Regions from separate parts of the Exiguobacterium sp. s127 genome, predicted to be linked through region 3. Evidence: riboswitches for the same ligand, from Rfam matches in the RefSeq annotation. Region 3 holds a riboswitch; each other region holds the start of a gene.

Region 1 (9,999 bases), on a different contig from region 3:
GTCAACGCGGTAAGCGATGTGATGTACCCCTTTACCACGTTGTTTTAAGAAACGAGCGATTGGGCTGTCAGCGCTTGTTGGTGTCAGTAGTTCAATGTGTGCATCTTCAAATTCAATGACAGCGATATTCGATGCCACGCCTGGAGCGGGGTTTGAATATTCACGGACTAATTTCCCTCCTAAAATTGTTGTATAAAAAGTAATGGCTTCTTGCATATCACGGACGGCAATTCCAGTATGATCAAGTTTCACTATAATTCCTCCCTTACACCACTAGTGTGCCAAAACTTCCCTCAAGGTGCAACGCGCAGGTATTTTCACTAAAGGAGCTTCATCGTATTACATAATTAACCAATAAACTTATACAAAATGAAATCTCACTGAAATATAATAGAGGCAAAATGAATGCTATAATCAAAAACGTTCTTATAAAATTTAAACATTAAAATGAAATTTAAATAAAGCATACTTTTGACTACAATAAAATTATAGAGAAAAAGAGGGAATACTACATGAAAAAAACGTTTACGTCGCTCATCGTTTCCGCACTTGTCCTTTCATCAACTCCTTATTTTGCATCAGCAGATGATTTAAGTGAACAAAAAGCTAAAAACGAACAAAAGCAACAAGAAAACCAAAATACACAAAAAAATCTTGAGTCTTCTGTGAATCACGAAGGTGAGAAAATTTCGAAGACACAACAAGAAGTGAATCGTTTAGACGAAGCATTGAATGAAAAAATGTTTGCCGTCGAAGCAAAAGATCGTCAAATCAAGGCGACAGAAGCTGAAATCGTCGAACTTGGTAAGCAAATCGAAAAATATAAAGCCAAGCTGAAACGTCAAGAAGAATTGCTCGGCGATCGTTTACGTGTCATGCAAGAAAATGATGGTAATTCGATTAAATGGGAAGAAGTCATCTTTGGTTCGAAAGATGTCGGAGATCTCGTCAGCCGTGTGCTAGCGGGGAAATCCATCTCACAACAAGATGATAAGATGATTACGGATTACCAGAACACGCAAAAGAAATTAGCGAATGCCCAAGCAGAACTTAAAGATAAAAAAGCAAAGCTTGTGACAGAGAAAAAAGAATTAAAGCGTCAACAGGCAGAGCTCGAACAACAAATCAGTGAACGAAACAAACGCATTAAAGAACTTAAGAAGCAAAAAAAGAAATTTGAGACACAGTTGATGGACGCGAAAGAAGTTCAACAAATCTTGATTGCGCAAGAAAAAGCAATCGCGGCAGAAAAAGCGGCACGTGAACGTGAAGCACGGATTGAAAAAGAGCGCAAAGCACAAGAAGCACGAGAAGCAAAAGCCCGTGCTGAAGCTCAAGCAGCACAAGCAGCAGCCGATCAGGCAGCGGCAGAAAAGGCAGCAGTTGAGCAAGCTGCAGCAGAAAAAGCGGCAGCCGAGCAAGCTGCAAAACAAGCAGCGCGTCAAAAAGCAACAACGAATTCAACAAAACAATCAACGCCGACACCAGCGCCTGTAACACCAAAACCAGCACCAGTAGCACCGAATCCAGCTCCGGCTCCAGCTGCATCTTCAGCATTGTTCATTCATCCGACAAGTGGTGCGACTACACAAGGATACGGCTCAGCAAGTGGTGAAAATGGGTATGGATTCCATAATGGAATCGACTTTGGTGCACCGGTTGGAACACCAATTGTCGCAGCAGCAACAGGAACTGTCATTACGGCTTCTAGTAGTGGTCCTTACGGAAATCACATCATGATTGCTCACCAATTGAACGGAAAAACGTATACGACGGTTTACGCGCACATGAGTTCATTGAATGCGCGTGCAGGACAACGTGTCAGCCAGGGACAACAAATCGGTGCACTTGGTAGCACGGGTAACTCGACTGGACCACACCTACACTTCGAAATTCATGTCGGTGGGTATATCTACAGCGGAACAGGCCCTGCAAATAGTGTTAATCCTATGTCAATGTTATAAAATCGTAAAAGAACCTCTACATTGTAGAGGTTCTTTTTTATACAGTTTGAATAATTAGTTGTTATATTACAAAATAACGTTTTCATTTGAAATGTAAATGAAATTTTTCTGAAACTATTACGGTGCTATAATCAATTTCAGATAGTTTCACTACGGAACAGGACTTCAAAAATCGAATTCATACATAAGCGAGGAACTCACATATGCTAAAAAAGTTATTTTCTACCGTACTATTAGGGACGTTATTATTGACGAACACCCCAATCACTCAAGCGGCTACAATCAAAGAAAAGAAAGCAGATAATGCAGCTGAACAACGTAAACTAGAAAAATCAATCAAAAAACAAGAATCTAAAATTTCAAAAGAGCAACGTCAAATCAATGCGATTGATGCAGCAATCAATGAAAATATTTTTCGTGTCTCAGAAAAAAATAAACAGATTCGTCAGTTGAATGAACGAATTGAAGAGCTTGAGGCAGACATTATCCATTATGAAGAAATGTTAAAACGCCAGGAAGAGCTGTTAGGAGACCGCCTTCGTGTGCTTCAAGAAAATGATGGGAATTCGATTAAATGGGAAGAAGTCATTTTTGGTTCGAAAGATCTTGGCGATCTCTTTAGTCGTGTGATGGCAGGGAAAAAAATTGCTGAACAAGATGACAAGATGATTTCTGCTTACCTTGAAACGCAAAAAAAATTAGCTGATGCTAAAGCGACGCTTGTGGATAAAAAGGAAGAGCGAGTGAAAGAAAAAGAAGCCCTTTTGGTTCAAAAAAAGGAACTCAAACAGCAAATGAAAGCACGTAGTGCAACCTTAAAAAAATTACGTCAAGGTAAAACAAAATTTACGACAAAACTTCTGAATGCGAAAGAACTTCAAGCGACATTAGAAGCGCAAGAACGTGCGATTGCGGCAGCAAAGGCAGCAGCTAAAGCAGCAGCGGAAAAGGCAGCAGCTGAAAAAGCGGCAGCGGAAAAGGCGGCGGAGGCGGCGGAAAAAAACAACGCCGGGACGTCTAAGAAGGTCGTAAGTGCTACGCCAGTCGCTAGTGTTCCGAGTGGTTCGGCGCAGTTCGTTCGCCCTGCGTCAGGAAGTGTTTCACAAGGATTCGGACCAGCGAGTGGTGCGAATGGGTATACTTTCCATAATGGTGTCGACTTTAGAGGGTCAGTCGGATCATCAATCGTCGCAGCAGCTTCAGGAACGGTCATCACAGCAGGAAGCGGTGGACCGTACGGAAATCACGTGATGATTTCACATTTCTTGAATGGGAAAGTGTATACAACAGTTTACGCGCATATGAATTCATTATCAGTTCATGCTGGACAAACGGTCTCGCAAGGGCAACAAATCGGTACGCTCGGAAATACGGGAAACTCGACGGGCGCACATCTTCATTTTGAATTGCATATTGGTGGTTACCAATACAGTGCGACAGGACCAGCTAACACAGTTAATCCATTAGCATACTTATAAAAACGAGCTTCGGCTCGTTTTTTTTATGGCGCTATGCTACAGTGAAAGAGAAATTTAAATCATGAGCAACTAGGGGAGCTGGAGGAATCTGGCTGAGAGGAAAACCATTCTGTTTTCGACCCTATCACCTGATCTGGATAATACCAGCGTAGGAAAGTTGAGATTGAAGACATGAATAAGTGACCACACTCGTTGGTTTTTCATGGCGTCGTCTGCTTTTTTACAGCGGACGGCGCTTTTTTTCGTTCCGCTTTCTCCTTGTGCTCTCATAGAAAGTGAGGTCTATCGATGAAACATGTACTGACGATTGCTGGATCAGACTCTAGTGGTGGAGCTGGAATTCAAGCCGACTTAAAAACTTTTTCTGCTCTTGGGGTTTACGGTATGAGTGTAATTACTGCTATCACAGCGCAAAATACGTTAGGCGTACAAGCAGTTGAAGATGTATCACCAACGCTTGTCGAAGCCCAGTTGAACTCGATTTTTAGCGATATTCGTGTAGATGCCGTTAAAATTGGGATGGTCTCGAATGAAAAAACGATTCAAGTCATTGCCAAATGTTTGAAACATTATCAGGGACCAGTCGTCTTAGACCCCGTGATGGTCGCAAAAGGGGGGCATGCGCTGTTAAGGAAATATGCTGAACAAGCATTAATGGAGCATTTGATGCCGCTTGCAACCTTGACGACCCCGAATATTCCGGAAATGGAACGCATGTTAGGGCAAGCGATTTCGACAATTGATGAAATGAAGCTGGCGACGACGGAATTCGCACAAAAACGAGACATCGCTATCCTGTTAAAAGGCGGTCATCTTGAAAGTACGGATGCCTCGGATATTTTATACACGGAAGGGAGGCATCATCTGTTTCAGGAGGCACGATTAAAACGCCAGCATACACATGGTACTGGATGTACATTGTCTTCCGCGATTGCGGCACGTCTTGCGCTGGGAGATTCCCTGAAGGATAGCGTGATTTATGCTAAACGGTACGTAACTGAAGCAATCCGGCATGGATTTGCCTTAGGGAACGGAATCGGACCGACACATCACTTTTATGACATTTGGAGGGAAACGGATGCTTACAACCATTCATGATAAAAAACCATTAATTCATCATTTAACGAATGCGGTCACGATTAATGAGTGTGCCAATATGACCCTTGCGCTCGGGGGTTCACCTGTCATGGCGGAAGATATCCTAGAAGTCGAGGAAATGGTTGGACATGCAGATGCTGTCGTTATCAATATCGGGACATTGAACGCAGCTTCACGAGCGTCGCAATTGTTGGCAGGTCAAACGGCTAACCGATTGAAGAAACCGATTATTTTAGATCCAGTCGGAATGGGGGCGACGACACTTCGGACACAATTCACGAAAGAGTTACTCGAAGCAATTCATTTTACGGTCATTAAGGGGAACGTCTCTGAAATCAAGACGTTCATCGGTCAAGTCGGACGTTCAAAAGGAGTCGATGTCGCTTCCGGAGAGACATTAGATTTTCAAGTCGTCCATGAGTTTGCTGGACGGCTCGGGACGACTCTCGTCGTAACGGGACCGGTTGATTTCATTACAGACGGCAAGCGACAAGTAAAACTAACCGTAGGAACGCCACGACTCGGACACATTACAGGGACAGGTTGCATGACGGCATCGCTCATCGGAACCCTACTTGGAGCAGGGTATGATGCATTCGAAGCAGCGACCTATGGGACGTATTTAATGGGAAAAGCGGGTGAAGTCGCAGATGAAGCAGCGGGACTTGGTGATTTCCGGATGGGGTTGTTCAACGCAATCAGCTTGACTACAGAAGAAAGTTTGAAAGGGGTATTGACCAGTGGAGAATGATTACACGGTTTATGCGGTAACAGATCGGCGCTTTCACCCGGACGTTGCCTTGATTGATGCGGTCGAAGCAGCAATAAAAGGTGGCGCGACGATGGTCCAGCTTCGTGAAAAGCAGGCGCAAGGGAAAGAATTTCTCGAACAAGCGAGTGACTTGAAGAAAATGATGTCTCGTTACGGCGTCCCACTCATCATCAATGACCGGATTGATATCGCACAAATCGTCGGTGCAGGTCTGCATATCGGGCAAGAGGACATCCCTTTGAAGGAAGCACGTAAGCTGTTACCGGAAGCCACGATTGGGGTTTCTGTTTCCACCGTTGAACAGGCAATCGAAGCAGAGCAAGACGGGGCAACTTATCTTGGCGTAGGGTCGCTCTATCCAACGGCGACAAAAGACGATGCGAGTCAGATGACAAACGAAACACTCCGGGCGATTCGCCGGGCTGTTTCCCTTCCTCTCGTCGGGATTGGTGGAATCACACATCATGTGGTGCCCGACTTATTCGAGATGCTTGAAGGATATGCCGTCGTCTCTGCCTTATTCGCAGCACCAGATATTGAACGTGCGGCACGAGAGTTCAAAGAGGCGGTTCAGACTGCGCGTCAAATAGTATCAGACCGGGTATAATCACTGAAGAGGTGATGTACGTGAAATGGCAAGTCATTCGCTTTCGGGGAGGCTGGATTCGGTATCGAATCGAACCACAAATCATTCGAATCGACAACCGTGGAAAGTATCATTTAGGTTGGAAATTGTTTCCCTATCCGAATCGTTATGCATTTGAATTGGCGGTTTTGTTAAAAAACAAACACCAACAACGATATAAACGGCCGCTGTTGATTAAAACGGCATCCATCGCTACGGAAATCTGGGGCCATACACACCTCGATTTATTTTATCGAGTGATGTTACAAGTACCGTTACCACGCTTCCTATCGAATCGATATAAGGAGCGATTGCGAAATACAAGTATCATCGATATCGGTGTACGGGCTGTCGATACTAATCGAATCGTTTGGGATATCGGGAATCGATTAGGGGGATGGGCAGTTTTTCGTACAATCCAAAAAAAACATCGGAAATGAATCTTCACCTCGCGAATCATCGTAGTCATCTTACTTGCATTTGTTGTTTTAGGATGGTGCAATAGTTTGGAGGAGAGGTGAAGACAGTGGAGGCACCACGCTGTGAGACGATTGCGATCGATAAAAAACGTGCTACTGAAATTGGTCATGCCGTTGAGAAAATCCCGACGCTTGAGATTGGGAAATTGTTTAAAGTGTTATCGGACGCAACGCGTCTACGAATCGCTTATGCATTGACGGTCGAGCGAGAACTTTGTGTTTGTGACGTATCGGCATCAGTTGATTGTTCGATTGCGACGGCTTCGCATCACTTAAGAACGTTATTGAAACAAGGTCTCGTCAAATATCGTAAAGAAGGAAAAGTTGTCTATTATTCACTTGATGACCATCATGTCTCGTCGTTAGTTCATTTGGCAATGGAGCATGTGAATGAAGGAAAGGCTTCTTCTTGAGAAAAATATAAAAAACGCACCGCAGTCCGATAAAGAACTGCGGTGCGTTTTTTAGCTTTTTCACGAAGCTAATCGTATGAAACAACAGATTATTTGATTCGATGGAAGAACGTGATGGTCACACTGATGAGTAGAAAGGCTAAAATGGATAGACTAAAGCACATCCGTTTATAGGATGCTGTCACGAGCGCCGTATTTTCGAGTTCTTGATCTAATTCGGTATACAATTGATCTTTAACTTGAGCAAGATCTTCAAGAATGGTCTGCGTGGTCTGCGTCGATTGTTTCGCTAAAGCGGTAGCTGCCTGTGAACCGTTTGTTTCATAAAGGCTGAAAACGGTTTCGATTTCTTTTTCCCATGCATTGTTACGGACCAATAAATCTTTAATCGGTACAGGTGTTTCGTTCGAAGCATTGAGCACACGGCGTAAATCATGAATTTTGGTCGTGCAGAAGTAGTATTGTTCAATGTAGCGGTCGTCTTCATAGAGCAATAGGCCGCGAACGGCATTTGCCCGATCCCGATTGTATTCGACGAGTTGGTCGACCTGTTTAATCATCGGGATGTTATGGGCGTGCATCTCTTCTGTCATTTTTGAAATGGTACGATAACCTGTCAAGGCATAGATGAGAGGAATCGAAGCGAACAAACTGACTAAAAGAATGAGAGAGATGCGGTAGCGCCAAAGTTTATTCATGCAATCATTCCTTCGTAAGCTAACTGGTAATGTCATTAGCTTAACCACTAATTCCCAAAAAGTGAAGAGTTATCTATTTTTTAGGGGAACATCTTTTGGTTACGGGGATCCAATCGTTTTATATTTTGAGATGAAACCTGAAGCGATACCAAACGTAGACGTATATGATGGGTCAGCCTTCGTTTACAAAAAACAACCCACCTCATGACAGGGGGTGTCGTTTCATCGTGTGCGGTTCATTTAAAAAGAGTAGGAATGTTCTTTGTAATTTCCGAAGACGGTATGAATCTCAGAGAAGGTGACGAAGGCATTAGGTTCGACAGAAGAAACAATTTCCTGAAGACGAACGATTTCATTATTCTGTACGACGACATAAACCATCTTCTTTGTCCGGTTGGAATAGCCACCGCGCGCATCGAGAATCGTGACACCACGACCAAGTTCTTTTGTGATGACGTCGTTGATTTCATCTGCTTTTTCACAAATGATAATACATTGTTTAGAAGCAGAGTAAAAACTATAGACCGTTTGCAACGCCTTGGCGCGAACGAAGCTCATAATTAATGCATACATAACATGTTTTAAGTCGAAGACTAGCCAAACTAAGATATAGATCACTAAATCCTGCATTAAAAAAATACGCGGGAGCGGCCAGTTATGAAAGCGGGCATAAAAGAACTTTCCGAGGATGTCGAGTCCACCTGTCGAAGCGCCGCCAAAGAAGATTAATGCCATTGCGAGTCCGGAAACTAACCCTGCAAAAATGGAGGCGACGAGAGGATCGTTTAATGACTCAGGAACCACTTGTGTTGGAATCCAATCAATTAAAAATGAAGAAATAAGGACGATAATTCCTGAAAGTAGCATGAATCGTTTTCTTAAGAAGCGAAAACCAAGTAAGAAAAGCGGGATATTCAAGACAAGTTGGGTCAGTCCGATAGGCGTATTGAACAACTCTTGGAAAATAAGTGTGATTCCCATGATGCCGCCAGATCCAATGTCATTTGGAGATAATAAAAGGCTGATATAAAGGGAGTAAAGAAGTGTACCGATTAAAAGGAAACTGATTTTTTCTGTTCGTTTTTTCTTGCTCGTTTGTTTAGTCTTCATTGTGATTGATGAGAAATCCTCATGCTCCTCCTTTGTAAAGTATCTGCCTGCAAGAGTACGCCTATATAGCATTAAATTCAACCCCTCAACTGAAAAATATCGTAAAAAAAATGTGACGCGGGTCGAAAGGAATTGAGTGAATTGAAAAAAATCCTTTTATTTTTATGCTGTGCGCTCATTGGATTAAGCGCAGGTTCCGTTTTTATGTTGCATTACTCGAGGGAATCCCCTGACAATAAGTGGCGTGATGGAGCACTGGTCACCAGATATGTCGGAACATCGGTTACAAATACAAATGCAATGACAGGATTTATTGAACGATTTCCATTTTCAGACGCACTTAAACAAGTAAAGATTGAAGGGACTACCGTCTCCTTACGTTATGAAGTGACGGGTAAATCCAGAAAAGAATGGGTCGGGACAAATCATGAATGGATTGATCCGTCTACACCCTCTTTTATCAAAAGTCGATTTTCGCAACTCGTCATGCACCATACGCTGGCTCTTTTTTTAGCGATTCCTAATGTAATGACAGTTGAAATTCAATATACGGATCCTGTATCAATCCTTCAAATTAAAATCACGCGTAATGATTTTGAAGGGTATACACCACGCGATATTGAGCGAGCTTCGACGTCCACTAACCGCTTTAATCGTGTAGTTATTGACGACTATGTATTAGTTGAATCAAGACGAAAATCCTTTCTAGAATACTTCCGTTCACAACTCAAAATATACCCGTAAAGTAGTTGTATCTAGCAAGAAAAAGCTTTTTTCACAAACTTGACACAATGGTATCGTTTACATGTCATTCTTTCGTAAAAACCTTAAATAAGGGGTAGGCAGGGGTTGAACATCTTATAAGATGGAAGTATGATAATAAGTGAACAAACATTGTGAAGTGTTGAACAAGAAGAAAGCGAGGTTTCTACAATGAATGAAGTAGAAGCATTAGAAGGGCTAAGAAATAAAGCGGTTAAATCAACTAAAATGCTACAAATGCGTCCACTCGAATATTTAGTTCGTGCCATGCTTGCTGGGGTATTCATCGGTTTTGCTATCATATTTACACTCAAAGCAATCAACGGACTTTATCTAAATGAATCGGCTGCGATGACGCTCGTCGGTGGATTAACTTTTGGTGTTGCGCTTGTCTTAATTGTCTACGGCGGTGCAGAACTGTTTACAGGAAATACGATGTATTTTACTACGGCGACGATGCGTGGATACACTACAAAAATGGATACGTTTAAAGTATGGACGATTTGTTTGATTGGTAATGGTCTCGGAGGACTTGCCTTCGCGTTACTCTTTTCGCAAACTGGAATCATTCAAGAGTTAGGCGCAAACAACTGGTTGTTC
Region 2 (9,999 bases), on a different contig from region 3:
TCCTCCCTTATTCGTTCTCTTCCTTATTGTACGAGTTTAGATGAAATCTGTCCAAGTCTGCCGCTTAATTCTTGCGCCAAATATGGTTTCGCATGTAGTAGATCACGGAAGGCGACGTAACGGTCAATTTTTTCTTCCGACGGCTGACGGTCATTTTTATACGCACGAATCAAGACATTTTTTGGTGTATGCTCTAAATCAATGAATTCAAGCAATTGTGTCTCGTAACCGACGAGCGTCAAGATTTCGGCACGGATCGAATCCGTCGCAAGCGAAGCGAACTTCTCTTGAATCAGCCCGTGTTGCAACATGACGTCGAGTGGTGAACAGTCGAGTTGACGATTGAGTTCTTTTTGACAACACGGGACACTTAAGATGACAGACGCATTCCAATCAACGGCGCGGGCAAGTGCAACATCCGTTGCGACGTCACAGGCATGAAGCGTCACCATTAAGTCAACCTCTGTATCTTCGTTATAATCATGGACGTCCCCGACACGAAACTCGAGATTCGTATAGTCGAGATCGCGCGCAATCGCTGTACATTCTTCGATGACTTCTTTTTTGAGATCAAGTCCGGTCACTTTCAAGTCGAAGCCTTTGACGACACTTAAATAATGATACAAGGCAAACGTCAAGTACGATTTTCCACAACCGAAATCAAGAATCCGTAACGTTCGGTCTGTCGGTAACGCGGAAATACTATCTTCGACGAACTCCAGGAACCGATTGATTTGTTTAAATTTATCGTACTTTTGCCGTTTGACTTGTCCGTCTTCCGTCATGACACCGAGTCGGACTAAAAACGGAACGACGACACCATCTTCAAGGAGATGACTTTTTTTACGGTTATGCGACAGTTCTGCTTGCAGGGGTGACTGTTGCGTTGTTTTTAACGATACTTTCATTTTTTTGGATAACTGGAACTGAACTTCTTCCGTCTCGAAACGGAATAAAAATTGACGGAATTCCTCCATCAATCCGTCGAGTCGTTCTAAAAATTCATCAACCGACAAATTTTCGTGTTTAATTATCCGTTCATATTGAAACTCTAACTGGATTGCATACGTATCTTTCAATAGAATCGGTTTTAGTTTGATTCTTCGAAGATCATTCGACTTTTGGCGCGGACCACTAATCGTTGCATGCACGAGAGCAGCAGCCTCGAGCTTTTGAGTGAGTAATTCTTTTACTTGGTGTAATTCCACTGTAGTCCCGTCCTTTTCTGATTGTTCTTTCGAAACTGTAGCAAATTCCACCCTATTCGACAAGTAAGGTAGCTTCATCATTAAAGGAGGAACGAACGATGTTCAAAAAACTTTTATCACAAATCGGAATCGGTGCCGCCACAGTCGATACACGACTCGACAGCGAACGCTGTGAGCCAGGCGGACAGATTCACGGAACCGTCCATATTAAAGGCGGCAATGTCGACCAAGAAATCGATCGGATTTATTTAGCGTTTAATACACAATATAAAGAAGAAGTCAGGGACAGCACGACATTTACGACGTTCACACTCGATCGTTTTTCGCTAAACGAAGCCGCCTTTACGATTGAAGCAGGTGTCGAACGCGAAATTCCGTTTACGCTTCAAGTACCATTCAATACGCCGCTCTCGGTCAGTCAATCGAAGTCATGGATTGAAACGGGTCTCGATATCGCCCAGGCGGTCGATCCGTCAGACCGGGACGCCATCATCGTCCAAGCCAATGACCTCCAATCCGTTATCTTAGAAGCGATGGAAGAACTTGGCTTCCGACTCAAGAAAGCGGACACGGAAAAACTTCCCGGGCGTTACCGGAAGGATTTACCGATCGCCCAGGAACTCGAGTATTCGGCACGCAATACGTACTTCGCCCATAAACTCGATGAAGTCGAACTCATCATGCTCCAAGACCGTACCGGCATCGACATCGTCTTGCAAATCGACCGTCGTGCCCACGACTTAGGTTCGCTCTTCAGTGAGATGGCGGGTGCGGATGAGACGATGACGAAGCTATCCTTATCGAACCACGATTTGATGGACCGAAACGCCGTCAAACAACAATTAAACGATTTGATTGAACGGTACAGCTGATTTCCTTACCAGAATTTTCATCATGCCTGTAATCCACCAACAAAAAAACCTGAGCGATTGCCATGACTTTCTTTACGAAAGCTGAAAATTGCTCAGGTTTTGTGCAGTCTGCCGTCTGATCGCGCTGATCAACAGCGGCTAAAGCTGTACTTATCGTTTCGTTACTTTTGGTTGACGCGTAACTTGTGTAAAGAGACGTTCAAACGTTTCTTCCGTCCAGCCCATTTCCCAAAACATCAATTCGTAATAACAGCTTCTGACGAAATGGTGTTTCATCCGTTCCCGTTCTGCTTCAGTCGCTTGCGCCGCCAAAGCATCCAGCCGGTCGACCTGTTCAAAGACGACCCGTTCGAACCATTCCGAGCTGTATGTTGCAATCCACTGTTGATAAATCGGTGACGCCGGTGACTTCGTCAACAGTTGTTGTCCGACTTCATAATAAAGCCAGTAACACGGTAAAATCGCTGCAATCGTTTCCCCGAGTGTCCCCTCGCTCGCATGATGCATATGTGAGACATAGGCATACGCAGTCGGTGCCGGTTCGAACGCTGCTAAATCCGCTTCCGTAATAGCGAGCGGTTCAAAAAACGATTGATGGAGTGATAGCTCAGCCGCATAGGTCGATGTCGCATGTTCCGCGAGTTCCGCGATCGTCGCAAAATCCGTTGCCTTTGAGGCGGCCCGGGCTTGAATTTTTGCGAAATGTTTTAAGTAATACGCATCCTGCATGACATAATGTCGAAATTTTTCGAGCGGTAACGTCCCGTCACCAATGCCTGTGACGAATGGATGGGAAAAACTGCTGTCCCAATATGTTTTTGCGGCTTGCCGAATTTCTTGACTGAATTTCAACCTAATTCCCCCTTTTGTTGAATCAAAAAACGCCACACCCTACGAACAGGGCATGACGTGAAGAGACAACAAGAGAGATATTCACGCCACTTCCCTCCGTAAGTCCAAACTTAATCAGGTTCAAAGGGTCCAAACGTCTTCGTCGTCTCAGTCGGCCTACCGACTCCCCTAGTGGTCATTATTTAATTCCTCTTCACTATATCATTTTTTCAGTCACATGATCAGGATTTTAAATGAAATGTAGTATAGGATTAGGGACACGAGGTGGGCGGTTCATTCCGCCTCAAGACCGATTCCGTTCTGGAAGACGTCACTTACAATGAAATTAGCACCTGATACTACCTACTATACTCGGAGGATTTATACTATGAATAAAGCAACAAAAATCATGACCACGACGCTTTTAGCGACAAGTTTACTTCTACCGACTGCTGCTTCAGCAGAGCAAGTCGTCGATAAAACAATCATCACGCTTGGTGAATCGCTCGGGGCAAAGGATAAAGCCTGGGTACTCGCCCGATTGAATGCGCCGGAAGGCATTACGCCCGTCATCGCCACGGCAGCGGATGAAGAAAAATATTTAGGGAAAAACGTTCCCCAATCGCAACTCGGCGGCAATATGTACTCTTCCGCAAAAATCGAACTCGCTGAAAAAGGCGACGGTTTATCTGTCGCGACCGAAAACATTACCTGGGTAACAAAAGACATGTACTTGAACGCGCTCGTCACTGCAGGCGTAACGGACGCCGACATCACAATCACTTCCCCTTATAAAGTCACCGGGACCTCTGCTTTGACGGGGATCATGAAAGCATACGATCAAACGTCGGCTGAGACCGGCATTAAATTGACGGATGAACGAAAAGATTTAGCCCAACAAGAGTTATCGGTCACTTCCGATGTCGGAAAAACGGTCGGGACGGACAAAGTCGCCGAACTGATGAATGAAATCAAAGCAGAGATCGCCAAACAAAAGCCGGAAACCAAAGTCGATATCGAGAATGTCATCATCCAAGTCATTCAAAATAACAACATCCAGTTGTCGGACGCCCAAATGGAGCGGTTGACGTCATTGTTCAGTCAAATGGAGAAAGCTGACTTGAACTGGGGACAAATCGAGACCGGATTAAAGGGTGCCGGGCAAGATATCCACGCGTTCGCGACCTCCGAAGAAACGAAAGGATTTTTTGCAAAACTGTTTGACGGCTTAAGTAAGTTCTTCAACTCGATTTCCGGACTGTTCAAGTAACTGAAAACGATTTCATTTTCAGTTCAAAACATGGTAAACTAACTTTATCGAAACGAAAAGGTGGTGTAAAAGATGGGTTTTGCTGCGTGTAAGCAATGGTTGATGGAACAACTTTATCTGTTGCGCGCGATTTTTCATGAAATGGCGTTCTAAAGGACGAGTCTGCCCTTTTCTTAGGAACATCCATCTGAAAAATAAAGCAAAGCGCACCTTTTACGGTAAACGGAGAGCGCTATTTGCGTTCTCCGTTTTTTGATGCGCATGAAAGGAAGTTACTGATCATGATTTGCGACATCCAACACCTGACAAAACAATTTGGGGGAGCATCCGTCTTAACCGATGTCTCGCTCTATCTTAAACAAGCTGACCGCATCGGATTGATCGGTCGAAACGGAACCGGAAAAACCACGTTACTGCGTTTAATCGCGCAACTCGAAACAGCGGACAGCGGAACCCTTTATCTCAAAAAAGGACTTTCCATCGGTTATTTGGCTCAAATTCCACAGTTCGCAGAAGAATTGACGGGCCTTGATGTTCTCTGGACCGCATTTGCCCAAATCGTCGCCTTACGGACGACGATGCATCAGCTTGAACAACAAATGGCAAGTGCTGACCACCTGGACGATGTGCTAAATGAGTATACGCGTGTGACCGAACAATTCGAACAACAGGACGGTTACCTGCTCGACTCGAAAATCCAGCGCATGATTAACGGACTCCACCTCGATGCCTTGCTGACACGTCCCTTTTCTCAATTAAGTGGTGGCGAACAAACGAAAATCTGCCTCGGCCGGATGCTGCTGGTGGAACCAGACTTGTTGATTCTCGACGAACCGACGAATCACCTCGATCTCGCAGCAATCGAATGGCTCGAACAATTTTTAAACAGTTATCCGGGCGCTGTCATCATCGTCTCGCATGATCGCGTGTTTCTTGACGCAAGTGTCAACTTGATCGCTGAACTTGAAGATGGTGAACTGACAATCTACCCAGGAAATTATTCGGCGTACACGGTCGCGAAAGAACGCCTGCTCCTCGAACAATTCCACGCCTACACGGAACAACAAAAGAAAATCAAACAGATGAAGGATGCGATTCGGCGCTTGCGCCAGTGGGCAAATGAAGCCTCTCCGCCAAGCGAAAAACTGTTCCGAAAAGCAAAAGCCATGGAACGGGCACTCGAACGGATTGAGCGACTCAAACGGCCGCTCCTGGAAAAAGCGGTGCCTGACATCCGCTTTTCGTCGCAAGGGCAACTCAGTCAAATCGTTTACCGTCTTGAGGATGTCACGCTTTCCGTCGCCGGCCGGAAGTTGTTCGCGTCGCTCGATTTCGAAGCCGCGGCACGTGACCGGATTGGAATCGTCGGTGCGAACGGAAGTGGGAAAACGACGTTATTACGTGTCTTACTTGGACAACTCCAGCCGACGAACGGACGTGTCACGCGTGGTCCGTCAAATCAGGTCGGATTTTTATCGCAACACGTCGATATGCCGGGTGAAGAGCGACTGATCGATTACTTCCGCTCACACGTTTCGGCGGACGAAGGAACAGCTCGCTCCCTGTTGGCCCGTTTCCTCTTTTTCGGTCCACGTGTCTTCTTACCGATTACTGCGTTAAGCGGCGGGGAAAAGATGCGCTTGAAGAAGCACTCGAGCACTTTGACGGAACGCTGATTGCCGTATCGCACGACCGTTATTTCTTGAACCGACTCTTCTCGAAAACCTATTGGCTAGATGACACGACAGAAATCTTTCACGGTTCTTACCAATATGCTGCCGAAAAACGACATGCCCGGTCAATCGTCGAATCAGCGGCACCCACGCCCCGCGCTACCCGGACGCCGGTAGCCGGGAAACATCCGGCTTTAAATGCAGGCGAACTCGAACAGCAGATTCAACAGCTAGAGGATGAGGTGGCTTTACTCGATACATCACTCGCGGCGACACATGATTATGAAGTCCTCACGACATTATTCTCAGAACGAGAACAGCTCGTTAGTCAAATTGATGACTTCTATGAAAAATTGTTGGCAGTCGATCACTAATCAAAAAACGCATCATTTCACCACCGCTGCTTCATTAAGTGCGGTGGTTTTTTAAATTAAAAATGCTTTGATGACGATCTGTTTTTCTGAACCCGAAAAAATATATTTTAAATATTTTAAAAGAAAGTTTCGAAAAAAAGCTTGCAAGTTGTCTGAAAATTCGTATAATTCAACTTATAGCTATTATCAGTTTTTAGCAAAAACACTTTGGGAGGAACTATCACATGGATGCATTTCAACAAGCTGTACAATCGGGCGTCGATTTCGCCAACAACATCTTATGGTCTTATATCTTAATCGCCGCTTTAATCGGAGTCGGCATCTACTTCACCATTAAAACGAAGTTCATCCAATTCCGTTACTTGAAAGAGATGTTCCGTGTCACACTCGATAAAAATGAAAAGACAACAGATGATGAAGGTCAGAGTATTACATCCCTTCAATCATTCTTCATCGGTGCCGCGACTCGAATCGGTACAGGGAATTTGGCCGGTGTTACGATCGCTGTTACACTTGGTGGACCCGGAGCGGTCTTCTGGATGTGGATGGTCGCCCTCCTTGGTGGAGCAACAGCCCTTATTGAAAGTACGCTTGCTCAAGTGTATAAAGTACGTGATACAGGCAATAACGCTTACCGCGGTGGTCCTGCTTACTACATCGCAAAAGGATTGAACAACCGCGTCCTCGGAATCATTTTTGCAATCTTAATCGCCGTCACATTTGGTCTTATTTTTAACTCGGTTCAATCGAACACGATTGCCGCTGCTTTTGACAACGCCTTTGGAATCGACAAAATGATCGTCGGTGGGATCTTAGTCGTTCTTACAGGTCTCGTCATCTTCGGTGGTGTCCACCGTGTCGCGAAAGTTTCAGCAATCGTTGTACCAATCATGGCGTCACTCTACTTGATTGCTGCCATCTTTGTTGTCATCACGAACATCACTGAACTTCCAGGGGTTTTCGCAATGATCTTTAAGAGTGCATTCGGTATCGACCAGGCTGTTGGTGGATCTGTCGGTGCTGCAATCTCGCTCGGTGTTAAACGTGGTCTCTTCTCGAACGAAGCCGGTATGGGTTCTGCTCCGAACGCTGCTGCTGCCGCTGAAGTTTCTCACCCAGCAAAACAAGGATTCTTACAAACACTTGGTGTTTTCCTTGATACGTTGATCGTCTGTACAGCAACAGCGACAATTATCTTACTCAGTGACAGCTACGCTGCCGGTAATGGTGAAGGTATCGCCATGTTACAAAATGCGCTTTCTGAGCAACTCGGTGCCGTCGCACCAGCCTTTATCGCAATCAGTGTCTTCTTGTTCGCTTTCAGTTCAATTGTCGGTAGCTACTACTACGGTGAAACGAACATTGAATTCATCAAGAAAAGTAAATCAACTGTCTTTGGCTTCCGAATTGCTACGATGGCATTCGTCTTCATCGGATCGCTCCTCAGCCTCGGAATGGTTTGGAGTTTCGCCGACCTCTTCATGGCCGGTATGACATTAATCAACTTAACAGCCATCTCGCTCTTAGGTGGAGTCGCAATCAAAGTCATCAATGACTACCAAAACCAACGTAAGCAAGGTCTTGATCCTGTCTTCTCTGCTAAAGCATTAGGTATCGAAAATACCGAATGTTGGGACGATGAAGAAGAAGCGCGTCCAGCTGCTGGTGAAGCACCACCTGTCGCACGACGGTAAACATTTCTTTTCTACTAAAAACCTTGGAGGCGCGTGTAATCGCCTCCAAGGTTTTTTTGCTGCGCTAGGATTATCTTGGTCGTGAGTTGGGAAAATAGGAACAGAGAGTCACTAAGGAGGAATTGAATGTGTCGAAGGCCATGTTAATTATTAATCCCTCATCCGGGAAAGAATTAGGTAAAAAATACGCAGAATTTGCAGAAGGTACACTCGCTCAGCGCTTTGCAACGGTCGATGTCCGGTTCACTGAAAAAGAACTCGACGCAACAGAATTTGCACGTACTGCTTCGACTGAGCAGTATGACGCCGTCATCGCAATGGGCGGTGACGGAACGGTCAATGAAGTCATCACGGGAATCGCAGAACAAGACCACCGTCCGACGCTCGGCATCGTTCCACTCGGGACGGTCAACGATTTAGCACGTGCGCTCCATATTCCGACGGATGCCCGCGACGCGATCAACGTTCTCGAAGATGCTCCGATTCGTCCTTTTGACATCGGTAAGTATGGATCACACTATTTCATGAACGTGATTGCGATTGGGCTGATTGCCGATGCCGTCGAAGAAGTGAGTGTCGAACAGAAGACATCACTCGGTTCTATCGCATATTTCATTGAAGGATTAAAAGCCTTCAAGGATCATAGTCCCTACCCGCTCCAGTTAACAGCCAGAGAAAAATCTTTCGACGGCGAAACACCGTTACTTATCGTTTCGTTGACGAATTCCGTCGGCGGTTTCGAATCATTTGCGCAAGAGGCGCGTGTCGATGACGGATTACTTCATGTTTTTCTTGTAAAACAACTTGGTATTTTAGACGCCTTACAAGCGCTACCTAAACTATTGAAAGGTGATTTATCTGAAGCAGATCAAGTCGAGTACTTTACAACGAAGGAAGTCAAAATCGAATCTTCGGAAACACTTCCGATTAATGCTGATGGCGATACGGCAGGCAAACTTCCGATTACGGTCCAAGTTCTTGGTCAGCACTTAAACGTCATCGCTCCCACGTCCTAAGTACTATCCTTTATGAATATAAGCCCACCAAGCTGCATAGAATCGGTGGGCTTTTTAGCATGGACAAAATAAACCAAAAATGACCATTACAATATATGTTATAGAGTGATAACTTTGAAACAAAACTGAAATATTTCCCCTTTATTTCCGATGCTATAATCATTCTATCAAGAAAACATTTTCTACCTTAACTACATAGAACCTTCACCTTACAATATTGAAAGACTTAGTTTTACTGACGTCCGTCGCCTTTTCCCAATTAGGAGGAACTCACATATGAAGCGTATGTTAACAACAATGACAATGACAGCACTAATGGTTTCAGGCTTCGCTACGACAGGCATCGAAAAAGTCGAAGCAGCAACTACATATAAAGTAAAAGTAATGGCTGACGGTCTCCGTGTTCGAACGGGTCCTTCGACTGCCTATAAAGCAGTCGGAACCGTCAATAAAGGAAAAACATACAAGTACCTCGGCGTATCCGGATCATGGACGAAAATTTCATACTCAGGTTCTTCCCGTTATGTCGCTTCCAAGTATGTCAAAAAGTATAAAGTCACAACAACGACGGCAACAAAAGCATCGAGTGGCTGTTCGCGACCGACAAGTGGTCCAATCACACAAGGATACGGTGCAGCGAGCGGCGTTTACGGTTATACGTTCCATAACGGAATCGATATCGGCGCTGCAACAGGAACGCCCGTCTATGCTTCTGCTGCCGGTAAAGTCATCACGTCCCGTAATTACGGTGCTTATGGCAATTACGTTATGATGACGCACACAATCAATGGACTTGCTTACACGACGGTCTACGCTCACTTGAACAGTCGCTCGGTATATGCCGGTCAAACGATTGCAAAAGGAGCAAAAATCGGGACGGTCGGTGCAACCGGAAACGCCTTCGGCGCCCATCTTCACTTTGAACTACACCGTGGTTCATACGTCTACAGTGCGTCATCTGCTGCAAGCAGTATCAATCCATTAAACTACTTCAATTAACTCAACCACCACTGACTTAAATTCGTCAGTGGTTTTTTTGTGCCTTACGTTTCTCGTGCGTC
Region 3 (9,999 bases):
CGTATAATAACTCCATGTCAGGTCCTGGGCTTCGACCTTCTTCGTCGTCACGGCGACAAACGTGTTTTTGCCCGTATAGATCCCGACGAAGTTCGGTGTCTTTGCTTTTTTCGCCTGGACGAACAACAAGTCACCCGGCATCGCTTTTTTAAGTGTGACGGTTTTCAACGGCATGGCAGCCTGTTTTGCAACCGTCCGCTCCAGCGTCAAGCCGCTTTTTTGATAGACGTATTGCGTGAAGCCTGAAGCATCAAATCCTTTTGTCGTCGTGCCGCCTTCTTTATACGGCGTACCGATCAGTGACGTGGCGAGTTTTGCGATCGCAAGTTTCTTATTCGCGAGTGCTTTTTCGGACAACGGTTTTTTCGTCTCGACTTTTGTTGGTGTTGCGGCAGACGCAACGACTGGACTGACGGAAGCCGTTACAAGTAAGGCCGTTAATGTGATGGCATAATACGGTTTCATGAAAAAAACTCCTTTAATTAAGTTAGGGTGAAAAGCTAGTTTCAGCGTACCATGTAGATTTACAAATAAAGCAACAAGTTGGCAACGAGTCCCTAACAATCTTGTAAGGTTCGGGCTGAGAAACTACTTTTTTGAGGATACAAGGCACAAAAAAAGATTCCCTTCACGTTGCATCCTAGGAAACAAGTGAAGTGAGAATCCTTTAGTTTCAGTTCGTTTATGATGCGCGTCGGTCGAGTCGGAAGCTGACCGCAGTCAACAGTGCAGCGACCAAGGCGACGAGTCCGCCGACGAGCGCCGTGTTCATCATCGGTCCGCTCGCGTAAACAAGTCCACCGAGCGCGGAGCCGAAGGCGATCCCGACGTTACTTGCGACCGGCATCAAGGACGCAGCGAGTCCTTTTGCTTCCGGGTTGAACTTTTCCGCCAAGTCAATCAGATAGATTTGTGTCGATGTCGTCAATAAAATCGACATCAGTGACATCAAAGCGATATTGATCAGTCCGAGCGTGACGGATGACGTCGTGACATATAAGGCCGCCAAGACGAACGCTTGCACGACGAACACAAACCGTAACCGACCGATCGGATTATGACTGGCGATTTTCCCGGCCAGAATGTTACTGAAAATCGAGACGACGCCGTACGCGAGGAGGATTGGACTGATCCAGGCCCGCGGCAGCTCGAGTTCGAGTTCGAGGATCGGTACGAGGTACGTGTAGACGACATAGGTCGCACCAAATCCAAACGACGGGATGAAGAAGGCAATCATGATACGTGGGTTCGCGAGCAGGCGCAGTTGATCCTTAACGGAACTTGACGCCGTCGCCTGTTGCCGCGGGACGACTTTGAAAACGGCGAAAAAAGCAATCAGTCCGAGGGCTGTCGTCAGCCAAAACGTCGCTTCAAAACCGGCGTGTTGCCCGATAAACGTGCCGATCGGGACACCGAAGACGTTCGCGAGCGTAAAGCCGCCGAAGATGAACGACACGGCGACACCGCGTTTCGCGACCGGGACACTGTCACTCGCGACGACCATTGCAAGCGAAATCAGGACACCGGTCAGGACGGCGGTGACGATCCGTGTTGCGAGCAGAAGCGAGTAGGTGTCGGCGATGCTGCTGCAAAAGTTCAAGACGACCCAGACAAAGATCAGGCTGAGCATTAATTTGCGACGCTCGAAGCGTCCCGTGATCGACATCGTGACCGGTGTCCCGATCGCGAAGGCAATCGCAAAGGCGGAAACGAGTGTCCCGGCTTTCGCAATCGTGATTCCGAGGGCCGAAGCGATTTCTGATAAAATCCCGACGATGACGAATTCGCTTGTGCCTAAGACGAACGTCAGTAAGGAGAGGGTGGCGATTAAAAGCCAGTCCGTTTTACGTAAACGGGTAGTAGATGACATATCAATTCCTCAATTCTAGCGCTAAGCAGCGCGAAACTATCGTTTTTCAGAATAGCATGATTCGTGTGTCAGGTGAACGGGAATCGGTTGTCGAAGGAAAAGAAGCATTATTTTGAATAGCATGTCAATTTTCTTCAGGTGAGACTACGCTATAATGAAGGAGAGCGAATCGCACCGAACTAAAAATCGAAAGGTAGTGAGAAAAATGCAAGCGACGATTACATGGAATCACAAGATGGGCTTTAGTGGCATGACGGAGTCCGGACACCAACTGGCAATGGATGCAGCACCTGAAAATAACGGTCAGAACGGAGCACCGCGGCCAACTGAATTGTTGTTGCACGCCGTCGCCGGCTGTACGGGGATGGACATCGTCTCCATTTTAGAAAAAATGCGTTTACCGTTAACCTCGTTTGAGATGGACATTGAGGGAGAACGGGCGACGGAACACCCGCGCCGCTTTACGACGATTTCGATTCATTATCGTCTCGAAGGCGACTTACCGGACGATAAAGTCCGCCGGGCCGTGTCGTTATCAAAAGATAAATACTGTTCTGTCTCGAAATCACTGAATGCTGAAATTGAAGTCTATTATTCAATCAATGGCGTCCGAAACGAGGAACCGCTTTGAAACCGATTTACGTGCTTTTAACGGCTTGCTTTTTGACGGCATGCGCGAGTGAACCAGCAACAGAACCGAAGACGAAACCGGAACCGAAGACGAGTCAGCAACAGCCGGTCGCTGACGAACCGACGGCTGCCGAACAGGCGGAGCAAGACATCAAACGTCAGCTCGCCAAACTCTCGACTGCTGAAAAGGTCGATCAATTGCTGTATATCGGGATCAGCGGGACAACGTTATCGGACGCAGACCGAAGTCTGTTAAGCGATCACGCGCTGGGCGGTGTCCTGTTACTCGGAGGCAATATCACGTCAGACGCCCAGCTAAAAACCTTGACGGCAGCGATTGAGGACGCACAAGCCGCCGAACCGCTCGCGTTCCTCGGTTTCGATGAAGAAGGAGGACGTGTCAGCCGTGTCCCGGATCAAGCGTTTCATTTACCTCCGAGTTTGACGCTCGGTCAGAAAAACAATCCGGCATTGATGCAAAAGACCGGACAGGCATTTGGTGCGATGTCACGGTTTTATGGATTCAATATGGATTTTGCCCCGGTTCTTGATGTCAACAGCAATCCGGCGAACCCGATCATCGGGGACCGGGCACTGAGCGCTGAGCCGGATGATGTCGCCCGGCTCGGTGTCCCGTTAATGCAGGGAATTAAGTCGGAAGACGTCGTGCCGGTCATCAAACATTTTCCTGGACACGGGGATACGACCGTCGATTCGCATGTCGGCTTACCGACCGTGACGAAGACGAAAGCGCAACTCGAGCAACTGGAACTCGTCCCGTTCAAAGCGGCAATCGATGCCGGAGCGGAGATGGTGATGGTCGCACACATTTTATTCCCGGCGCTCGACCCAGACAATCCGTCGTCGTTATCAGAGCCGGTCATGCAACAGCTGTTGCGTGAAGCGTTGAAGTTCGATGGCGTCATCGTGACGGACGACCTCGTAATGGGCGCGATCACGAAACAATATGGTCTCGCCCAAGCTGCGCGCCTCGCCCTCGAACGTGGTGCCGACATGGCGATGTTCTCGCAAGCCGGTGCTTACACGGATGTTCATGCGGCGATCATGCAGGGAATCAAGGACAAGTCGTTATCACGGGCTGACCTCGACGCGAAGGTGACACGTGTCTTACGTCTAAAACAAACGTATGATTTAGCAGACACGAAGCTGATTCCAACGCGTGAACAATTGACGGAACAGGTCAAAACGGTCACGGATCGGCTGAACTGACAAGTCAGACTAGAAATCAAGCGAGCGGTCATGGTAGACTACGAATGAACCAACCAACACTAAATAGTTCTACACTAGGGGAGTCTCGCAGCAGACTGAGACGGAAATATCCGGACCCTTTGAACCTGATCTAGTTCGTACTAGCGGAGGGAAGTGGCTTCTGATTATCATCCTGTCTCAGGTCTTACCTGGACATTCTTCGGACCACTCCATCATGTTCATGGGGTGGTCCTTTTTGTGTAGCAAGGAGGAGAAGGTATGCGTCCGAAGTTACATATTGTGACGACCGGGACAAAAGAGCTGACACATCTTCTAGAAGTCTTGCCGGCTGTTGTGCCTTATGTCGACATGATTCATATCCGGGAACCGGGTTGGTCGGCGGACCGACTCGTCCAATTGATCGAGGCGCTAGTATGCGCCGGTGTTCCACGTGAAAAACTAATCGTCCATGACCGGCTTGATGTCGCCCTCGTGACGAAGGCAAGTGTCCAGTTGACATCACGCAGTATTCCCGTCGCTGTCGTGCGGCGTCAATTCAGCGAGCTACAGATCGGCCGATCAATCCACTCCTTGACGGAAGCGCTTGAGACGGGCAGCGACTTCGTCATGTATGGTCATGTCTTTGCGACGGCGTCAAAACAGGACGTCGCCCCGCGCGGACTAGCGGCACTCGCGCAAATCGTCACGTTTTCAAAAGTCCCCGTCATCGCGATTGGCGGGATTCAGCCGGAGAATGTCGCGGGTGTCCTCGCGACCGGCGTTGCTGGCATCGCTGTGATGTCAGGGATTCTCGGTCAGGCAAATCCGGTCGAAGCAGTCCGGTCGTATCGCGAGGTGCTTGATCAATGAAAGCAAAAGGGACGTTAATCGTCGGCGCAGGCGTAATCGGTTTGACACTCGCCTACGAATTGCTCAAACGAGGACAAGCGGTACGCGTGCTTGAGCAAAGCCGGTGTGGCGAAGGAACGACGCGAGCGGCAGCCGGCATGCTTGCGACGGATCATGAACTGATCCCTGCCTTACATCAACTGGCGGCAGCGAGTCGACAGCTTTATCCCGACCTCGTCCGTGAGCTGTTTAATGAGACCGGCATTGATAGTGGCTATAAAGAAAATCCCTTTCGGTTGATTCGGGGCCATGAGGAAATTCAATTTGCATCCGTCGGTCAAATCGATCCCGTCCAGTTGACGCGTTCGCTCCGTCACGCGATTAAAGTCCGCGGAGGTGTGATTGAAGAACAGACAACGGTCACAGGACTGCTCCGGGCAGGGGCGACCGTCGTCGGCGTTGCGACGAGTAACGGTAAGCGTGAAGCCAGTAACGTCGTGGTCGCAAGCGGTTGGGGATCAGAAGCATTACTCGCGACGAGTGGTGTCGAGATCGCGACGGTACCGGTCAAAGGCGAATGCCTCGCCGTCCGGCTTCCGGGGCATGTCTTGACCGAGACGTTGTTTAGCGACGACGTGTACCTCGTCCCGAAGTTTGACGGACGGATCATCATCGGGGCGACGGAACGGATCGGTGACGAGACGACAGGGGTCAGCGTCAGCGGGATTGAACATCTCCTGCAGGCGGCGGCGCGACTGTTCCCGGCAATCAGAGAAGCGGAAATCGTGGACATCTGGTCCGGGATTCGTCCACAAACAGCGGACGGATTGCCTTATCTCGGGCAGGTCCCGGGAGTCGGGCACCTATTCGTCGCGACCGGGCATCATCGGCACGGGATATTACTCGCCCCGATCACGGCGTCCGTCCTGGCAGACGAGGTAACGGGAATCACGCCGAAATATGAGCTTTGTCCGTTTTCATTACATGAATCGAGGAGGAACACGAATGCAACTCACCATTAATGGTCAACCGTATACGCTTGACGGAACGATTTCGACAATCGACGGATTGATTCATCATCTCAATTTGACGGAAAAAATGGTCATCATCGAACAAAATCGACAGATTGTCGAGCGGACAGCATACCAAAACACACCCATTCAAACAGGCGATTCATTTGAAATCGTCCACTTCGTAGGAGGCGGTTAATCATGTTAACGATTGGTCAAACGACATTTCAGTCGCGGTTATTACTCGGAACGGGCAAATACCCCGACGTGACGACACAGCAGCAAGCAGTCGAGGCATCGGGAGCAGACATTCTGACCTTTTCCGTGCGCCGGATGGATATCTTCGAAGCGAGTCAACCGAACTTTTTAGAGGCGCTTGATTTGAGTCAGTATCATTTATTACCGAACACGGCGGGGGCGAAGACAGCGGAAGAAGCGGTTCGGCTGGCAAAACTCGCCCGCGCGTCCGGACTGTGCGACATGGTCAAAGTCGAAGTCATCGGCTGTGATAAAACGCTGTTACCGGACCCGATTGAAACGTTGCGGGCATCGGAAGAATTATTAAAAGAAGGATTCACCGTCTTACCGTATACGTCAGACGATCTGTTGTTGGCACGAAGACTGGAAGAACTCGGGTGTCACGCCATCATGCCTGCCGCGTCCCCAATCGGATCCGGACAAGGGATTCTTAATCCACTGGCCTTAAGCTTCATCATCGAACAGATGACGGTCCCGGTCATCGTCGACGCAGGAATCGGTTCACCGACCGATGTCGCCTATGCAATGGAACTCGGCGCAGACGCCGTCTTACTTAATTCGGCTGTCGCCCATGCGAAAGACCCGGTCAAGATGGCGCAGGCGATGAAGCTTGCCGTCGAAGCGGGACGACTTGGCTTTGAAGCGGGACGAATCGAAAAGAAACGGTACGCGACGGCGAGCAGTCCCGAGACAGGGATGAGTCGATGACGGATCGTTATTCACGGCAAACCCGGTTTCGTCCGTTCGGTCAGGCGGGACAGGATGAGCTGACAAAAAAACATGTCCTCCTCATCGGTATGGGTGCACTCGGAACGGCAAGTGCCGAACAACTCGTCCGGGCCGGAATCGGCAAGCTGACGATCGTCGACCGCGATTACGTCGAGTGGAGTAATCTCCAGCGGCAGCACCTTTACACGGAGGACGATGCCGCGCAGCATGTCCCGAAAGCAATCGCCGCGGAGCGCCGCTTAAATGCCATCAATCAGGAAGTCGAGATTATAGCCCATGTCACCGATGTCACGCGTTACGAATTACCTCAATTGATTCCTGGTGTCGATTTGATTCTTGACGCTACCGATCACTTCGATATCCGGATGCTGATCAATGATGTGGCAGCGCAACACAAGATTCCGTGGATTTACGGCGGGTGCGTCGGAAGTTACGGCATGACCTATACGGTCCTCCCGGACGAGACCCCGTGCCTGCATTGTTTGCTCGAACATTTACCACGCGGGCAAGCGACGTGCGAAACGGCGGGTGTGATTGGTCCGGCGATTCAACTCGTCGCCGCGTATCAAGTCGCGGAAGCCTTGAAGCTCCTCGTCGGTGCGACGGACGCGTTACGGCAGGAATTGCTCGCGTTCGACGTCTGGACGAATGAACAGAGCCGGATCAATGTCGCGTCTTTGAAGAAGGCATCATGCCCGTCCTGCGGCGAGAACCGGACCTATCCGTATTTGACGCACATGCCGGTGCAGTTTACAACATTGTGTGGACGTGACGCCGTCCAGGTCCGTGGAGATGAGGCGCGTGACTTAGAACGTCTTGAACAGAATCTGAGCCCGGTCGTCAGTATCGTCGCGAAAAATCCGTACTTGCTCAGTTTTAAGACGGAGACGCATCGATTCGTCGCCTTTCGTGACGGACGCGTCCTGATTCATGGGGAACAGGAACTCGTCCGTGCAAAACAGCTCTATCACGCCTTTTTCGGTTAAAAAGTCACAAAAAAATCAAACTAACATTCAAAATATATGTTTTAGATGTTTTGAAAAGAGGTAAATAAGACTTCAAGACACAAAATGGCGTTTTAGGTAGACTGAAAGCGAAGAGGAGTGATTAGGATGAAACAAGAATTCGATAAAACGGTCCAATCATCGGACCAGACGAAGCGGACAGAACAGACAGCTGAACCGGTTCAGCAGGCGAATTGGAATCCAGATCGGTACCGGACGAACTTAAATCCGTTCTATCTGTCACCTTGTAGCGTCGAACGACGGGAAGATGTTGAAGCACATGCCAATCATCTGATCGAAGTTGAACCAGACGCGTCCCCTCTTGCACAAATTTTCGAACAACAACAAACAGCCCATATACCGAACAAACATCAGAGCTCAAAATTCACGACAGGAATTGTAGTCGGTGCTATCATCGGAGGATCCGTCTCCATCATCACTTCTGTCAAGCGGTTGCGGCACAAACATTAAGGAAATGAATGCATGGAATGTAAAGGATAGTAAGGTCCGGTAGCGTCCGGTCTTTACTGTCTTTTTTTTGATTATAGACGCATGCCGGATCGAAGCATATGCGCGGACGAGAGTCGTCATTGCCGTTTCAGACGTGCTAAACTAAACTTAATATATTAGTAAAGTGAGGGTGAGGAAACATGAAGTGGATTCATACAGCGGATTGGCATTTAGGGAAAATCGTCCACGGCGAATCGATGATTGAAAATCAACGCGCCGCGCTCGAAGCATTTTTAGCGTTACTCGACCGGGAACGCCCGGACGCGGTGGTCATTGCGGGCGACTTATATGACCGCGCCGTCCCGCCGACCGAGGCGGTCGAATTGCTCGACGCGACACTCGCCGACATCGTCCTTGACCGCGGGATTCCGGTCATCGCGATCAGTGGCAACCACGATTCGGCGGAGCGGCTCAGCTTCGCAACGACCCTGCTCGAACGGTCGGGTCTTCACCTCGCCGGTAAACTGACGCCGGTGATTGAACCGATTGAGATTAAAGGCGTCCAGTTTTACCCGGTCCCGTTCGCGGACCCGGCGATCGTCCGTTACGTCTATCAGGATGACACGATCCGTAACCATGACGAGGCGATGCGAAAAATCATCAGCGGCTTGACGATCACAGAACCAAGCGTCCTCGTCGGTCATGCCTTCGTCATCGGTGGGCTTGAGACCGACTCGGAGCGTCAACTGTCCGTCGGGACGGCGGGACAGGTCAGTGCCAGTACGTTCGCACCGTTCACCTACACGGCACTCGGTCACCTACATAATCCGCTCGCGATCCGTTCCGAGACGATCCGTTACAGTGGATCGCTGCTGAAATATTCGTTTTCAGAAGCAAATCACGTCAAAGGGGTCGATATCCTGACCCTCAATGCGGCAGGGACGTTTGACCGCCGCTTTGAGCCGATTGTCCCGAGGCGTGATTTACGGGAGCTGACGGGAACGCTTGCCGAACTGATGGATCCGACGTTCGTCGCGACACAGACGACGGACGACTACATCAAAATCAACCTGACGGATGCGGAAGCCTTGATTGATCCGATGGGCAAGCTGAAGAAAATCTATCCGAACATCCTGCATCTCGAGCGGACCGGTTTCACCCGTGAAAGCACACGCTCCGTTCAAGCATCGCGCGACCAGGTCAAGACGGCGACGCTGACCGATTTATTCAGTGAGTTTTATGAAGCAGTCCGGGAAAAACGACCGACGGATGCGATGCAGACCGTCTTAGAGGAGGAAGCGACATGCGGCCAGAACGATTGACCTTACGGGCATTCGGCCCGTTCGCGGAAGAACAGACGATTGACTTCACGGCACTTGCCGGACGGACGATGTTCGTCATCTCCGGTAATACGGGGGCCGGCAAAACGACGATTTTTGATGCCTTGACGTTTGCCCTTTACGGGGAGACGTCAGGCGGCGAACGGGAGATGACGGATTTACGGAGTCATTTTGCGCGAGCTGATGTCAAAACGGAAGTCGAACTGGAATTTTTACTGAAAGGCGAACGCTATCGTGTGATTCGTCAACCGAGCCAACCGCACCCCGTCAACAAGACGGATTATGCGCACGAAGCAGAACTGGCACGGTTCGACGGGACGGCGTGGCAACCGCTCGCCATTAAAATTCCTGAGGTCAAGCAACGGGTTCAAAGTCTGTTGCAACTCGACCACAAACAATTTTCGCAAATCTTGTTGTTACCACAAAATAAATTCCGGGAACTGTTGATGGCGGAGTCAAAAGACAAACTGCAAATCCTGAAGCAACTGTTCAAGACGGAGCAGTACGGTGAGTTCCAGCAACGTTTGCACCGGAAAGCACTCGATCTTGCTGCCGCCATTAAAGAAACAAAAACGAAACAGCTCGCAAAACTGGAGGAGTTGCCGCTGGAAGTCGACTGGGCCAATCAAAACGAGACGACGATCCGGAGC

What was found. A riboswitch is a leader RNA that binds a small molecule or an ion and turns the genes downstream of it on or off. The one in region 3 is predicted to bind thiamine pyrophosphate.
Region 1: another riboswitch for thiamine pyrophosphate. It lies ahead of thiD (bifunctional hydroxymethylpyrimidine kinase/phosphomethylpyrimidine kinase); the one in region 3 lies ahead of KNP98_RS08615 (thiamine phosphate synthase).
Region 2: another riboswitch for thiamine pyrophosphate. It lies ahead of tenA (thiaminase II); the one in region 3 lies ahead of KNP98_RS08615 (thiamine phosphate synthase).

The regions. Positions count from the first base shown of each region.
Region 1 covers NZ_JACSMO010000007.1:61,353-71,351, forward strand. The annotation lists gene KNP98_RS10395 (VOC family protein) at 1-252, opposite strand, end outside; gene KNP98_RS10400 (murein hydrolase activator EnvC family protein) at 513-1,964, shown strand; gene KNP98_RS10405 (murein hydrolase activator EnvC family protein) at 2,168-3,442, shown strand; TPP riboswitch at 3,504-3,614, shown strand; gene thiD (bifunctional hydroxymethylpyrimidine kinase/phosphomethylpyrimidine kinase) at 3,731-4,540, shown strand; gene thiM (hydroxyethylthiazole kinase) at 4,521-5,291, shown strand; gene thiE (thiamine phosphate synthase) at 5,281-5,919, shown strand; gene KNP98_RS10425 (hypothetical protein) at 5,940-6,377, shown strand; gene KNP98_RS10430 (ArsR/SmtB family transcription factor) at 6,464-6,829, shown strand; gene KNP98_RS10435 (CHASE3 domain-containing protein) at 6,919-7,527, opposite strand; gene KNP98_RS10440 (YitT family protein) at 7,768-8,637, opposite strand; gene KNP98_RS10445 (hypothetical protein) at 8,770-9,381, shown strand; gene KNP98_RS10450 (formate/nitrite transporter family protein) at 9,571-9,999, shown strand, end outside.
Region 2 covers NZ_JACSMO010000002.1:253,689-263,687, reverse strand. The annotation lists gene KNP98_RS04390 (class I SAM-dependent methyltransferase) at 24-1,208, opposite strand; gene KNP98_RS04385 (sporulation protein) at 1,307-2,080, shown strand; gene tenA (thiaminase II) at 2,231-2,932, opposite strand; TPP riboswitch at 3,007-3,112, opposite strand; gene KNP98_RS04375 (DUF1002 domain-containing protein) at 3,300-4,181, shown strand; gene KNP98_RS04370 (ABC-F family ATP-binding cassette domain-containing protein) at 4,463-5,857, shown strand; gene KNP98_RS16015 (hypothetical protein) at 5,884-6,228, shown strand; gene KNP98_RS04365 (alanine/glycine:cation symporter family protein) at 6,453-7,922, shown strand; gene KNP98_RS04360 (diacylglycerol/lipid kinase family protein) at 8,051-8,938, shown strand; gene KNP98_RS04355 (M23 family metallopeptidase) at 9,215-9,937, shown strand.
Region 3 covers NZ_JACSMO010000005.1:131,640-141,638, forward strand. The annotation lists gene KNP98_RS08595 (C40 family peptidase) at 1-465, opposite strand, end outside; gene KNP98_RS08600 (MFS transporter) at 683-1,870, opposite strand; gene KNP98_RS08605 (OsmC family protein) at 2,076-2,501, shown strand; gene nagZ (beta-N-acetylhexosaminidase) at 2,498-3,730, shown strand; TPP riboswitch at 3,797-3,899, shown strand; gene KNP98_RS08615 (thiamine phosphate synthase) at 3,989-4,579, shown strand; gene KNP98_RS08620 (NAD(P)/FAD-dependent oxidoreductase) at 4,576-5,580, shown strand; gene thiS (sulfur carrier protein ThiS) at 5,564-5,767, shown strand; gene KNP98_RS08630 (thiazole synthase) at 5,770-6,534, shown strand; gene KNP98_RS08635 (ThiF family adenylyltransferase) at 6,531-7,541, shown strand; gene KNP98_RS08640 (hypothetical protein) at 7,668-8,030, shown strand; gene KNP98_RS08645 (exonuclease SbcCD subunit D) at 8,210-9,331, shown strand; gene KNP98_RS08650 (AAA family ATPase) at 9,313-9,999, shown strand, end outside.